DNA from 2 places in the Streptomyces sp. CNT372 genome. Region 2 is predicted to be linked to the other one. Evidence: riboswitches for the same ligand, from Rfam matches in the RefSeq annotation. Region 2 holds a riboswitch; the other holds the start of a gene.
What was found. A riboswitch is a leader RNA that binds a small molecule or an ion and turns the genes downstream of it on or off. The one in region 2 is predicted to bind thiamine pyrophosphate.
Positions count from the first base shown of each region.

Region 1: another riboswitch for thiamine pyrophosphate. It lies ahead of C593_RS0124615 (thiamine ABC transporter substrate-binding protein); the one in region 2 lies ahead of thiO (glycine oxidase ThiO).

Region 1 is NZ_KB897789.1:96,914-101,844, forward strand. Features, by position in the region: gene C593_RS0124610 (ABC transporter permease) at 1-302, opposite strand, end outside; gene C593_RS0124615 (thiamine ABC transporter substrate-binding protein) at 392-1,495, opposite strand; TPP riboswitch at 1,490-1,595, opposite strand; gene rlmN (dual-specificity RNA methyltransferase RlmN) at 1,724-2,830, opposite strand; gene C593_RS0124625 (phosphatidate cytidylyltransferase) at 2,910-4,145, opposite strand; gene frr (ribosome recycling factor) at 4,145-4,702, opposite strand; gene pyrH (UMP kinase) at 4,838-4,931, opposite strand, start outside.
Region 2 is NZ_KB897783.1:301,012-305,942, forward strand. Features, by position in the region: gene thiE (thiamine phosphate synthase) at 1-298, opposite strand, end outside; gene C593_RS0118410 (Rv2175c family DNA-binding protein) at 380-745, opposite strand; gene C593_RS0118415 (FAD-dependent oxidoreductase) at 852-2,057, opposite strand; gene C593_RS0118420 (avidin-fold protein) at 2,113-2,454, opposite strand; TPP riboswitch at 2,538-2,650, shown strand; gene thiO (glycine oxidase ThiO) at 2,648-3,916, shown strand; gene thiS (sulfur carrier protein ThiS) at 3,985-4,185, shown strand; gene C593_RS0118435 (thiazole synthase) at 4,191-4,931, shown strand, end outside.

The DNA of each region.
Region 1 (4,931 bases), on a different contig from region 2:
GTGCCGACGACCACCGTCGGCAGCACGAACGGCACGGTGATCACCGCCCGCAGCAGTCGTCTGCCGGGGAAGTCGAGCCGGGCGACGGCGTAGGCGCCGGGGAGGGCGATCAGCAGGGTGAGCGCGGTGGAGGCGAGGGCCTGCCAGGTGGTGAACCACAGCACGGACAGGATGTCCGGGCGGGTGACCACCTCGCCGATCCGGTCCAGGTGCCAGGCCCCGTCCGCGCGCAGGCCACGGCCGACGATGGCGGTGACCGGGTAGGCGAAGAAGACCGCGAAGAACGCGACCGGCCCGGCCATCAGCGCGAGCCGGGCCGCGCTCCCCCGGAGCGAGCCCGGCCCGGGTCCGGGCTCGCGGACCGGGCCCCGGCCCGGGTCCCTGGCGGGGTCTACTTCAGGACGAGCGAGGACCACGACCGGACCCACTGCTCGCGCTTGCCGGCGATCGTGGCGGGCGCGACGGTCTCGGGCTCGTCCACGACCACGCCGTGCTCGGTGAACAGCTCGGGCAGCTTCGCGTCGGAGACGACCGGGTGGACGAACATGTTGAGCGGCATGTCCTCCTGGAAGGTCGTGGAGACCAGGAAGTCCAGGAGCGCCTTGCCGCCCTGCTCGTTCTTCGCGCCGTCGAGCAGGCCCGCGAACTCGATCTGCCGGAAGCAGGTCCCGGTCGCGACGCCAGTGGGCGCCTCCTTCGGCTGCGGCTCCGCGTACAGGACCTCGACGGGCGGGCTGGAGGCGTAGGAGACGACGAGGGGACGGTCGGCGCCAGCCTTCTTGCCGCCGGCGGAGCCGGAGAACTCCTCGTTGTACGCCTGCTCCCAGCCGTCGACGACCTTCACGCCGTTGGCCTTCAGCTTCTTCCAGTAGTCCTGCCAGCCGTCCTCGCCGAAGGCGCCGACGGTGCCGAGGAGGAAGCCGAGGCCGGGCGAGGAGGTGGCGGCGTTCTCGACCACCAGGAGGTTCCTGTACGCGGGCTTCGCGAGGTCGGCGAAGGTCTTCGGCGGGGCGAGCTTCCTGTCCGCGAAGTACTTCTTGTCGTAGTTGACGCAGACGTCACCGGTGTCGACGGGCGTGACGCGGTGCTCGTCCCCGTCGAGCCGCACCTCGGGCGCGACACGGTCCAGGCCCTTCGCCTCGTAGGGCGTGAACAGGTCGTTGTCGAGGGCGCGGGAGAGCAGGGTGTTGTCGACGCCGAAGAAGACGTCGCCCTGCGGGGAGCCCTTGGTGAGGATCTCCTTGTTGAGCGCGGTGCCGGCGTCCCCGCTCTTGAGGATCTTCACGGTGTAGCCGGTCCGCTCCGTGAACTCCTCGAGGACGGCCTCGGAGGCCGCGAAGGACTCGTGGGTGACCAGGGTGACGGTCTTGGACCCGGCCCCGTCGCCGTTGCCGCCGCCCCTGTCCTCGGAGCCGCTGCCGCAGGCCGCGAGGGAGGTGATGCCGAGGGCGGCGGCGAGGGCCGTGCCGACGGCACGGCGAAGCTGGCTGTTCATGGTGTGCTGACTCCCTACGCCGGTATGACCCGGATCAGGTCCGAGGGTCTGCGGCCGTGCCGCACTCTCAGCGCTGTGGTGCGCTCCCCTGTCGGAATGTTTCGTTGTCGGCCGTCCGCACCGTGCTCGGCGCGGACGGGGTCGTCCGCTCAGCCACTGTTCATCTGTGCGAACGTACAGGGCGCACAGTATCAGCCACCTCCGCCGGGCCCCGGCCGGCCGGGGGCCTCAGCGCTCCTGGGCGGCGAGCTGCCCGCACGCCCCGTCGATCTCCTGCCCGCGGGTGTCCCGGACGGTGACCGGGACGCCGTGCGCGGCGATCGCCTCGACGAAGGCGCGCTCGTCCTCGGGACGGGACGCGGTCCACTTGGAGCCCGGGGTCGGGTTGAGCGGGATCAGGTTGACGTGCACCCGCTTGCCCTTGAGGAGGCGCCCGAGGAGGTCGCCGCGCCAGGCCTGGTCGTTGATGTCCCGGATCAGCGCGTACTCGATGGAGATGCGGCGGCCGGACTTCTCCGCGTACTCCCAGGCCGCGTCGAGGACCTCACGGACCTTCCAGCGGGTGTTCACCGGCACCAGGGTGTCGCGCAGCTCGTCGTCGGGGGCGTGCAGGGAGACGGCGAGACGGCACTTGAAGCCCTCGTCGGCGAAGCGCAGCATGGCCGGCACCAGACCCACGGTGGAGACGGTGATCCCGCGCTGGGAGAGGCCGAGGCCGTCCGGCTCGGGGTCGGTGAGCCGGCGGATGGCTCCGACGACCCGCTTGTAGTTGGCAAGCGGCTCGCCCATGCCCATGAAGACGATGTTCGACAGCCGGGCGGGGCCGCCGGGGACCTCCCCGTCCCGCAGGGCACGCATGCCGTCGACGATCTGGTGCACGATCTCGGCCGTGGACAGGTTGCGGTCCAGCCCGGCCTGGCCGGTGGCGCAGAACGGGCAGTTCATCCCGCAGCCGGCCTGCGAGGAGATGCACATGGTGACCCGGTCCGGGTAGCGCATCAGCACGGACTCGACGAGCGTGCCGTCGTGCAGCCGCCAGAGGGTCTTGCGGGTGGTGTCGTCGTCGCAGGAGATGTGGCGGACGACCGACATCAGATCGGGCAGCAGCTCCCCGGCGAGCTTTTCGCGGGCGGCGGCGGGGATGTCGGTCCACTGCGCGGGGTCGTGCACGTACCGGGCGAAGTAGTGCGTCGACAACTGCTTGGCGCGGAACGGCTTCTCGCCGATCGCGGCGACGGCCTCCTTCCGCTCCGCGGGCGTGAGGTCGGCGAGGTGCCGCGGCGGCTTCTTGGCTCCGCGGGGCGCGACGAAAGTGAGTTCTCCGGGCTTAGGCATGGTTCATCCAGTGTCGCAGAGATGAGAATGGGGGCCCGCCGCCCTGTGGGCGGCGGGCCCCCAGCCGAAGAAGCGCAGGTCACCCCGTGCCGACGAAGATCACCAGGAGCAGCCAGACCACGGGCGCGGTCGGCAGGAGGGAGTCGAGGCGGTCCATGATGCCGCCGTGGCCCGGGAGGAGGGTGCCCATGTCCTTGATGCCCAGGTCGCGCTTGATCATCGACTCGCCGAGGTCGCCCAGCGTCGCGCTGGCCGCCACCGCGAGACCCAGCAGCAGGCCCTGCCACCAGGCGCCGCCGTCCACCAGGAACTGCATGCACAGCGCGCCCGCCGCCATCGCGAAGCCGACGGCACCGAGCAGCCCCTCGCGGGTCTTCCCGGGGCTGATGCGCGGGGCGAGCTTGTGCCTGCCGAAGCGCCAGCCGACCGCGTACGCGCCGGTGTCGCTGACGATGGTGAGCACCAGGAAGGTGAGCACCCGCTGCGGGCCGTCGTCGGCGGCGAGCATCATCGCCACGAAGGTGGCCAGGAACGGGACGTAGAAGGCGGCGAAGACGCCGGCCGTGACGTCCTTGAGGTAGCCCTCGGGCGGTTGGGTCATCCGCCACACGAGGACGGCGAGCGCGGTGAGCGCCATGGCCACCCAGGCGCCCTCCGCCCCCCGGAGGTAGCCGGCCACCACCATGGCCGCGCCACCGACGGCGAGGGGCACCAGCGGCGCCCTGATCTGCTTGCGCTCCTCCAGGCGGGTGGTGAGCTCCCACAGCCCGACGACGACGGCGACCGCTATCACGCCGATGAACACGGCCTTGACGAAGAAGAGCGAGGCCACGATCACGGCGCCGAGCCCGACGCCGACCCCTATGGCCGCCCGCAGGTCCCGGCCGGCCCGCTTCTTGCCCGTCGGGTGCGCGGGCATCGGGGGCGGCGGCTGCTGAGCGTGCTGCCGGGCCTCGTCCTGCGGCGGCTGCGACGGACCCCCGGAGGGCCGCGGCGCGGCCGGCGGGGACGGGTGCGCGGCCGGCGGCGGGGTGGACATGGGCTCCTGCGGATCGTCGTCACGGAACAGGGGGCCGCCGAGCCGGGCGGCTCCCTCCTCGGGGCCCCCGCGGCGGCCGTGACGGCCGCCGGGGCGGTTTGCGGACTGGGCGTCTCTCCCTGCGTCGGGAAAGTCCGGCACGATGGGCATGGGCCGAGTCTGCTGTGCGTCGTGCCCATCGCGGGCAGGACCCGCCGGGAGGGGCCCCTGGTCGGGCGGTGGCCAGGCACCGGCGTATCCCGCGCCGGCGGAGGCCCCCCAGGAAGAGTCGTTCATCAGACCTCGAGCAGCTCGGCTTCCTTGTGCTTGAGCAGCTCGTCCACCTGCGTCACGTACTTCGCGGTGGTGTCGTCGAGCTCCTTCTCCGCACGCCGGCCCTCGTCCTCGCCGACCTCGCCGTCCTTGACGAACTTGTCGATGGTCTCCTTGGCCTTGCGGCGGACGGCGCGGATCGAGATCTTCGCGTCCTCGCTCTTGGTCTTGGCGACCTTGATGAACTCCTTGCGGCGGTCCTGCGTGAGCTCCGGGAAGACCACACGGATGATGTTGCCGTCGTTGCTCGGGTTGACGCCGAGGTCGGAGTCGCGGATGGCCTGCTCGATGTTGCGCAGCGCGGACTTGTCGAACGGCGTGACGACCGCCATCCGCGGCTCGGGCACCGAGAACGAGGCGAGCTGGTTGATCGGGGTCAGGGCACCGTAGTAGTCCGCCACGATCTTGTTGAACATCGCCGGGTGCGCACGTCCGGTACGGATCGCGGCGAAGTCGTCCTTGGCGACCAGGACGGCCTTCTCCATCTTCTCCTCGGCCTCGAGGAGGGTCTCTTCGATCACCACTTGCTCCTGCGTGTCTTGAGTTGGGCCCGGCATCCCACTGGGCCGTCGGAACCTGCGTCGCGTGTTCCCTGCACGGTGTCCGACCGGCAGGACTTTGTCCATCCCCGGAAGTCGCCCCCCGGGGCCCGGGGATCAGACCCGGGTGTCGCGGTCGCTCACGAGCGTGCCGATCTTCTCACCCTTCACCGCGCGGGCGATATTGCCCTCGGCGAGGAGTTCGAAGACG
Region 2 (4,931 bases):
AGGCGGCGGCGTGGGCCACGTCCGCGCGGTCGTTGACCGCGAGGAGTCTGCCGTGGCGGCGGCAGGCGTCGGCGAACACCGCCAGGTGCTCCAGTTCCTCACCGGCTTCCATGCCCTTGTCGCGCAGCTGCACGATGTCGACTCCCGCGGCGAGCACGGTGTCGAGGAAGTCGGCCAGGTCGCCCTGGCGCCGGCGCGCGTCGGTGCAGAGATAGAGCCGCGCGTCGCCGAGCCGCTCGCGGGCGGACGGGCGCGCGGAGGCGGCGGCGGACGGGGACTCGGAGCCGGCGGTGGACATGGACATGGGTGGTTCCCCCCGGGGGTGTACGTGGTACGCCCGCCGGCCCGGAGCGGGCCGGCGGGCGGATGGTGCGGTGCGTCAGACGGCCAGCGCCTGGGCCCGGCGCTTCACCTCCGTGCCGCGGTTCTCACTCAGCGCCTGCGCCGGGGTGCCCGGCAGGCTCGGGTCCGGAGTGAACAGCCACTCCAGCATCTCCTCGTCGGTGAAGCCGTCGTCCCGCAGCAGGGTCAGGGTGCCGGAGAGGCCCTTGACCACCTTGGTGCCGTCGATGAAGGCGGCGGGCACCTGCAGTGTCCGGTTCTCACCACGGCGCACGGCGATGAGCTGGCCCTCCTTGACCAGCTGCCGCACCCGCGTCACCTCGACACCGAGCTTTTCCGCGATGTCCGGCAGGTGGAGCCAGGCGGGGACGAGAGCATCGGTCTTTGCGTCAATCTCGGTCACGGGTCCAAGCCTGCCATCCCCGGCGGACAGCCGGTAGCCGACGGCCTGCGGGCGGGCGCCCCGATCCGCCGGACAGCCCCCACCGGCCCTGATCCGCGGACACCCCTCAGCCCGGAACCGCCGTCTTCAGCTGGACCAGCGGGTCCGCCGCCCGGGCCGGGTCCAGCCGGGCCCCCGAGGCGATCAGCCGCCGCCCCTGAGCCAGATCGCGCGGCCGGTCCACGGCGAGGAGCGCCACCAGGGCGCCGTCGCGCAGCCAGAGCACCGACCACTGCGCGTCCCGCTCCGGGGCGCCGCGCCACAGCAGGGTGTCGGCGGCCGGATGGTGCCCTGCGTACTGGACGAAGCGGCCGAACTGCTCCGACCAGAAGTACGGCACCGGGTCGTACGCCTCGGGCTCCCCGCCGGTGACCGCGGCGGCCACGGTCCGGGGGCCCTGGAGGGCGTTGTCCCAGTGGTGCACGAGGAGCCGGTCGCCGTAGCGGGCGGACGGGTAGGAGGCGCAGTCGCCCACCGCGTAGACGTCGGGGGCCGAGGTGCGCAGATGACGGTCGGCGACCACCTCCCCGGCCGCCCCCAGCGCGATGCCGCTGCCGGCGAGGGCGGCGGTCGAGGGCCGGGCGCCGATGCCGACGACCACGGCCCCGGCCGGGATCCGGTGCCCGGACGCGAGGAGGACCGCGCCCTCCTCCACGGCCGCGACGCGTTCCCCGGTGAGGAGCCGGACGCCCGCCTCCGCGTACCAGCGGGCCATCGGCGCGGCGACCTCGGCGGGCAGGGACCCGGCGAGCGGCCGGTCCGCGGCCTCCACGACGGTGACCGCGCAGCCCGCCTCCCGGGCGGCGGTGGCGAACTCCGCGCCGATCCAGCCCGCCCCGACCACCACGATCTCGTGCCGGCGTTCCAGCACCGGGCGCAGGCGGTCGGCGTCGTCGAGGGTGCGCAGCAGATGGACGCCGGGGACGCCCTCGGCACCGGGCAGGGACACGGGTCCGGCGCCGGTCGCCAGGACCAGCACGTCGTAGCGGACGGGCCCGGCTTCGGTGTCGACCTCGTGGTCGGCGGGCCGGACGCCGGTGACCTCGCAGCCGAGGCGGAGGTCGACGCCGAGTTCGTCGAAGTCGATGTCGAAGGCGGAGCTCTCGGCGGTGCCCAGCAGGATCGCCTTGGACAGGGGCGGGCGGTCGTAGGGCTGGTGGGGTTCGGCGCCGATCAGGACGATCTCGCCCGCGAAACCGGCCTCGCGCAGGGCGACGGCGCTCTGCACACCGGCCATCCCGGCGCCGACGACGACCACCCGCCGCTCGTTCATCCGCTCCTCCACCGTCCGCTCGTCCACGCGCACACCCTAACGATCTGACGATCCGTCAGGAGAGCGGCTCCTCGACGACGCTGGTGCCGCCGCCCTCCTGGGACTCCCACTCCCAGCTCTCGTCCAGCCGCACCCGCCCGTCCGGCAGCTCGCTCGCGGTGGAGACGCAGTGCCCGGAGGAGGTCGTGCCGTCCGCCTTCAACTGCACGTAGCGGAAGTCGAGCCGGTCGCCCTCCCGGGTCCCGACGAGGTGGCCGCGCACCACGTCCCCGCCCGCGTACTCGGCCCAGACCCGCCCGCGCTCCTCGTGGTAGGTGAACCGGGTGCGGGTGCCGACCTGCCCGGGGGCCTGGTCGGCGACGGGGACGAGCACCAGCCCGTCGAGCGATCTCACCATGCGGTCGCGCCTCCTGTGCCGTGGTCCCGCGGCCCGGCCGCTCCCTTACCGGGGCCGGGGGCGGGGCGTTAGGGTGGCCACCGTAAGGCACTCGCGGGAGCCCGGACGCACCGGGCTGAGAGGGGGGCTGGCCGGCCCCCGACCGTACGAACCTGATCCGGGTCATGCCGGCGAAGGGAGGGGCTGGACACCCATGTCCCGTACAGCGGACACGGACACAGCAGACACAACGGGCACGGGCGCGGCGATCACGGCGGACGCGGTGGAGGCGGCGACCACGGTGGACGCCACCATCACCGCGGGTCCGGCGCGCGCGCCGGACGTCCTCGTCGTCGGCGGTGGCGTCATCGGGCTGGTGACCGCCTGGCGCACCGCGCAGCGCGGGCTCACCGTCACCGTCGTGGACCCCGAACCGGGCGGCGGGGCCGCCCAGGTCGCGGCGGGCATGCTGGCGGCCGTCACCGAACTCCACTACGGCGAGCAGACCCTGCTCGCGCTCAACCTCGAATCCGCCCGCCGCTACCCGGCGTTCGTCGCGGAGCTGGAGGAGGCGAGCGGCCGGGACACCGGCTACCGGTCGTGCGGGACCCTCGCGGTGGCCCTGGACGCGGACGACCGGGCGCATCTGCGGGAGCTGCACGCGCTCCAGACCCGCTCGGGTCTCACCTCCGCCTGGCTGACCGGGCGCGAGTGCCGGCGGCTGGAGCCCATGCTCGCACCCGGGGTGCGCGGCGGGCTGCGCGTCGACGGGGACCACCAGGTCGACCCCCGGCGGCTCACCGCCGCCCTGGTCACCGCCTGCCGCCGGGCGGGCGTGGGCTTCGTGCGCGGCTGGGCGGAGCGGCTGACGGTGGCGCACGACCGCGCCACGGGTGTGGTCCTCGCCGACGGGACCGCGCTGGCCGCGGGCCGGGTGGTGCTCGCGGGCGGCAGCCTCAGCGGCCGGCTCGGCGGGGTGCCGCCGCGGGCGCTGCCCCCGGTGCGCCCGGTCAAGGGCCAGGTGCTGCGGCTGGAGGTGCCCCGCGCGTACGCGCCGTTCCTCTCCCGGACGGTGCGGGCGATGGTGCGCGGCAGCCATGTGTACCTGGTGCCGCGCGAGTCCGGGGAGCTGGTCGTCGGAGCCACCAGCGAGGAGCTGGGCTGGGACACCACGGTCACGGCCGGCGGGGTCTACGAACTCCTCCGCGACGCCCATGAGCTGGTGCCCGGGATCACCGAACTGCCGCTGGTCGAGACCCGCGCCGGGCTGCGGCCCGGCTCCCCCGACAACGCCCCGATGCTGGGGCCGACCGCGCTGCCCGGACTGCTGCTGGCCACCGGCCACCACCGCAACGGCGTACTGCTCGCCCCGGTGACCGGCGATGTCCTCGCGAGCGTCCTCGCCGACGGCGAACTGCCCGCGCACGCCCGGCCGTTCGGCCCCGGCCGCTTCGCCCCCGTACGACAGGAACAGCCCGTATGAACACCTCCGAGAACCCTTCCGCCGCCGTGCCCCCGGCTCCCGCCCCGGGCGCGGCCGTGAACGGCCGCATGACCGTCGTGGTCAACGGCGAGGCCCGGGAGCTGGCCGCCGGGACCACCCTGGACGCGGTCGTCGCCACGCTGAGCGCCGCGCCCTCCGGGGTGGCGGCGGCGGTGAACGAGACCGTGGTGCCGCGTGGTGCCTGGGCGGCCACCCGGCTCGGCGCGGGCGACCGCGTCGAGGTCCTCACCGCGGTCCAGGGAGGCTGAGCGCCATGGCGGACGACCGGCTCGTCATCGGCGGCGAGTCCTTCGCCTCCCGGCTGATCATGGGTACCGGCGGAGCGCCCAGCCTGGAGATCCTGGAACACTCCCTGATCGCCAGCGGCACCGAGCTGACCACCGTCGCCATGCGGCGGCTGGACCCGACCGTGCAGGGCTCGGTGCTCTCCGTGCTCACCCGGCTCGGCATCCGGGTGCTGCCCAACACCGCGGGCTGCTTCACCGCGGGCGAGGCCGTGCTCACCGCGCGCCTCGCCCGGGAGGCGCTGGGCACCGACTGGATCAAGCTGGAGGTCGTCGCCGACGAACGGACCCTCCTCCCGGACGGCTCCGAACTGCTGGACGCGGCCGAGACCCTCGTCGACGACGGCTTCACCGTGCTGCCCTACACCAACGACGACCCCGTGCTGGCCCGCAGGCTGGAGGACGCGGGCTGTGCGGCGATCATGCCGCTCGGCTCGCCGATCGGCTCCGGGCTCGGCATCCGCAATCCGCACAACTTCCAGCTCATCGTCGAGCGGGCGGGCGTCCCGGTGATCCTGGACGCGGGCGCCGGGACGGCCTCGGACGCGGCCCTGGCGATGGAACTGGGCTGCGACGCGGTGATGCTGGCCTCGGCCGTGACCCGGGCGCAGGAACCGGCGCTGATGGCGGAGGCGATGCGGCACGCGGTGGAGGCGGGCCGGCTGGCCCGGCGGGCGGGGCGGATCCCCCGCCGGCACTTCGCGGAGGCG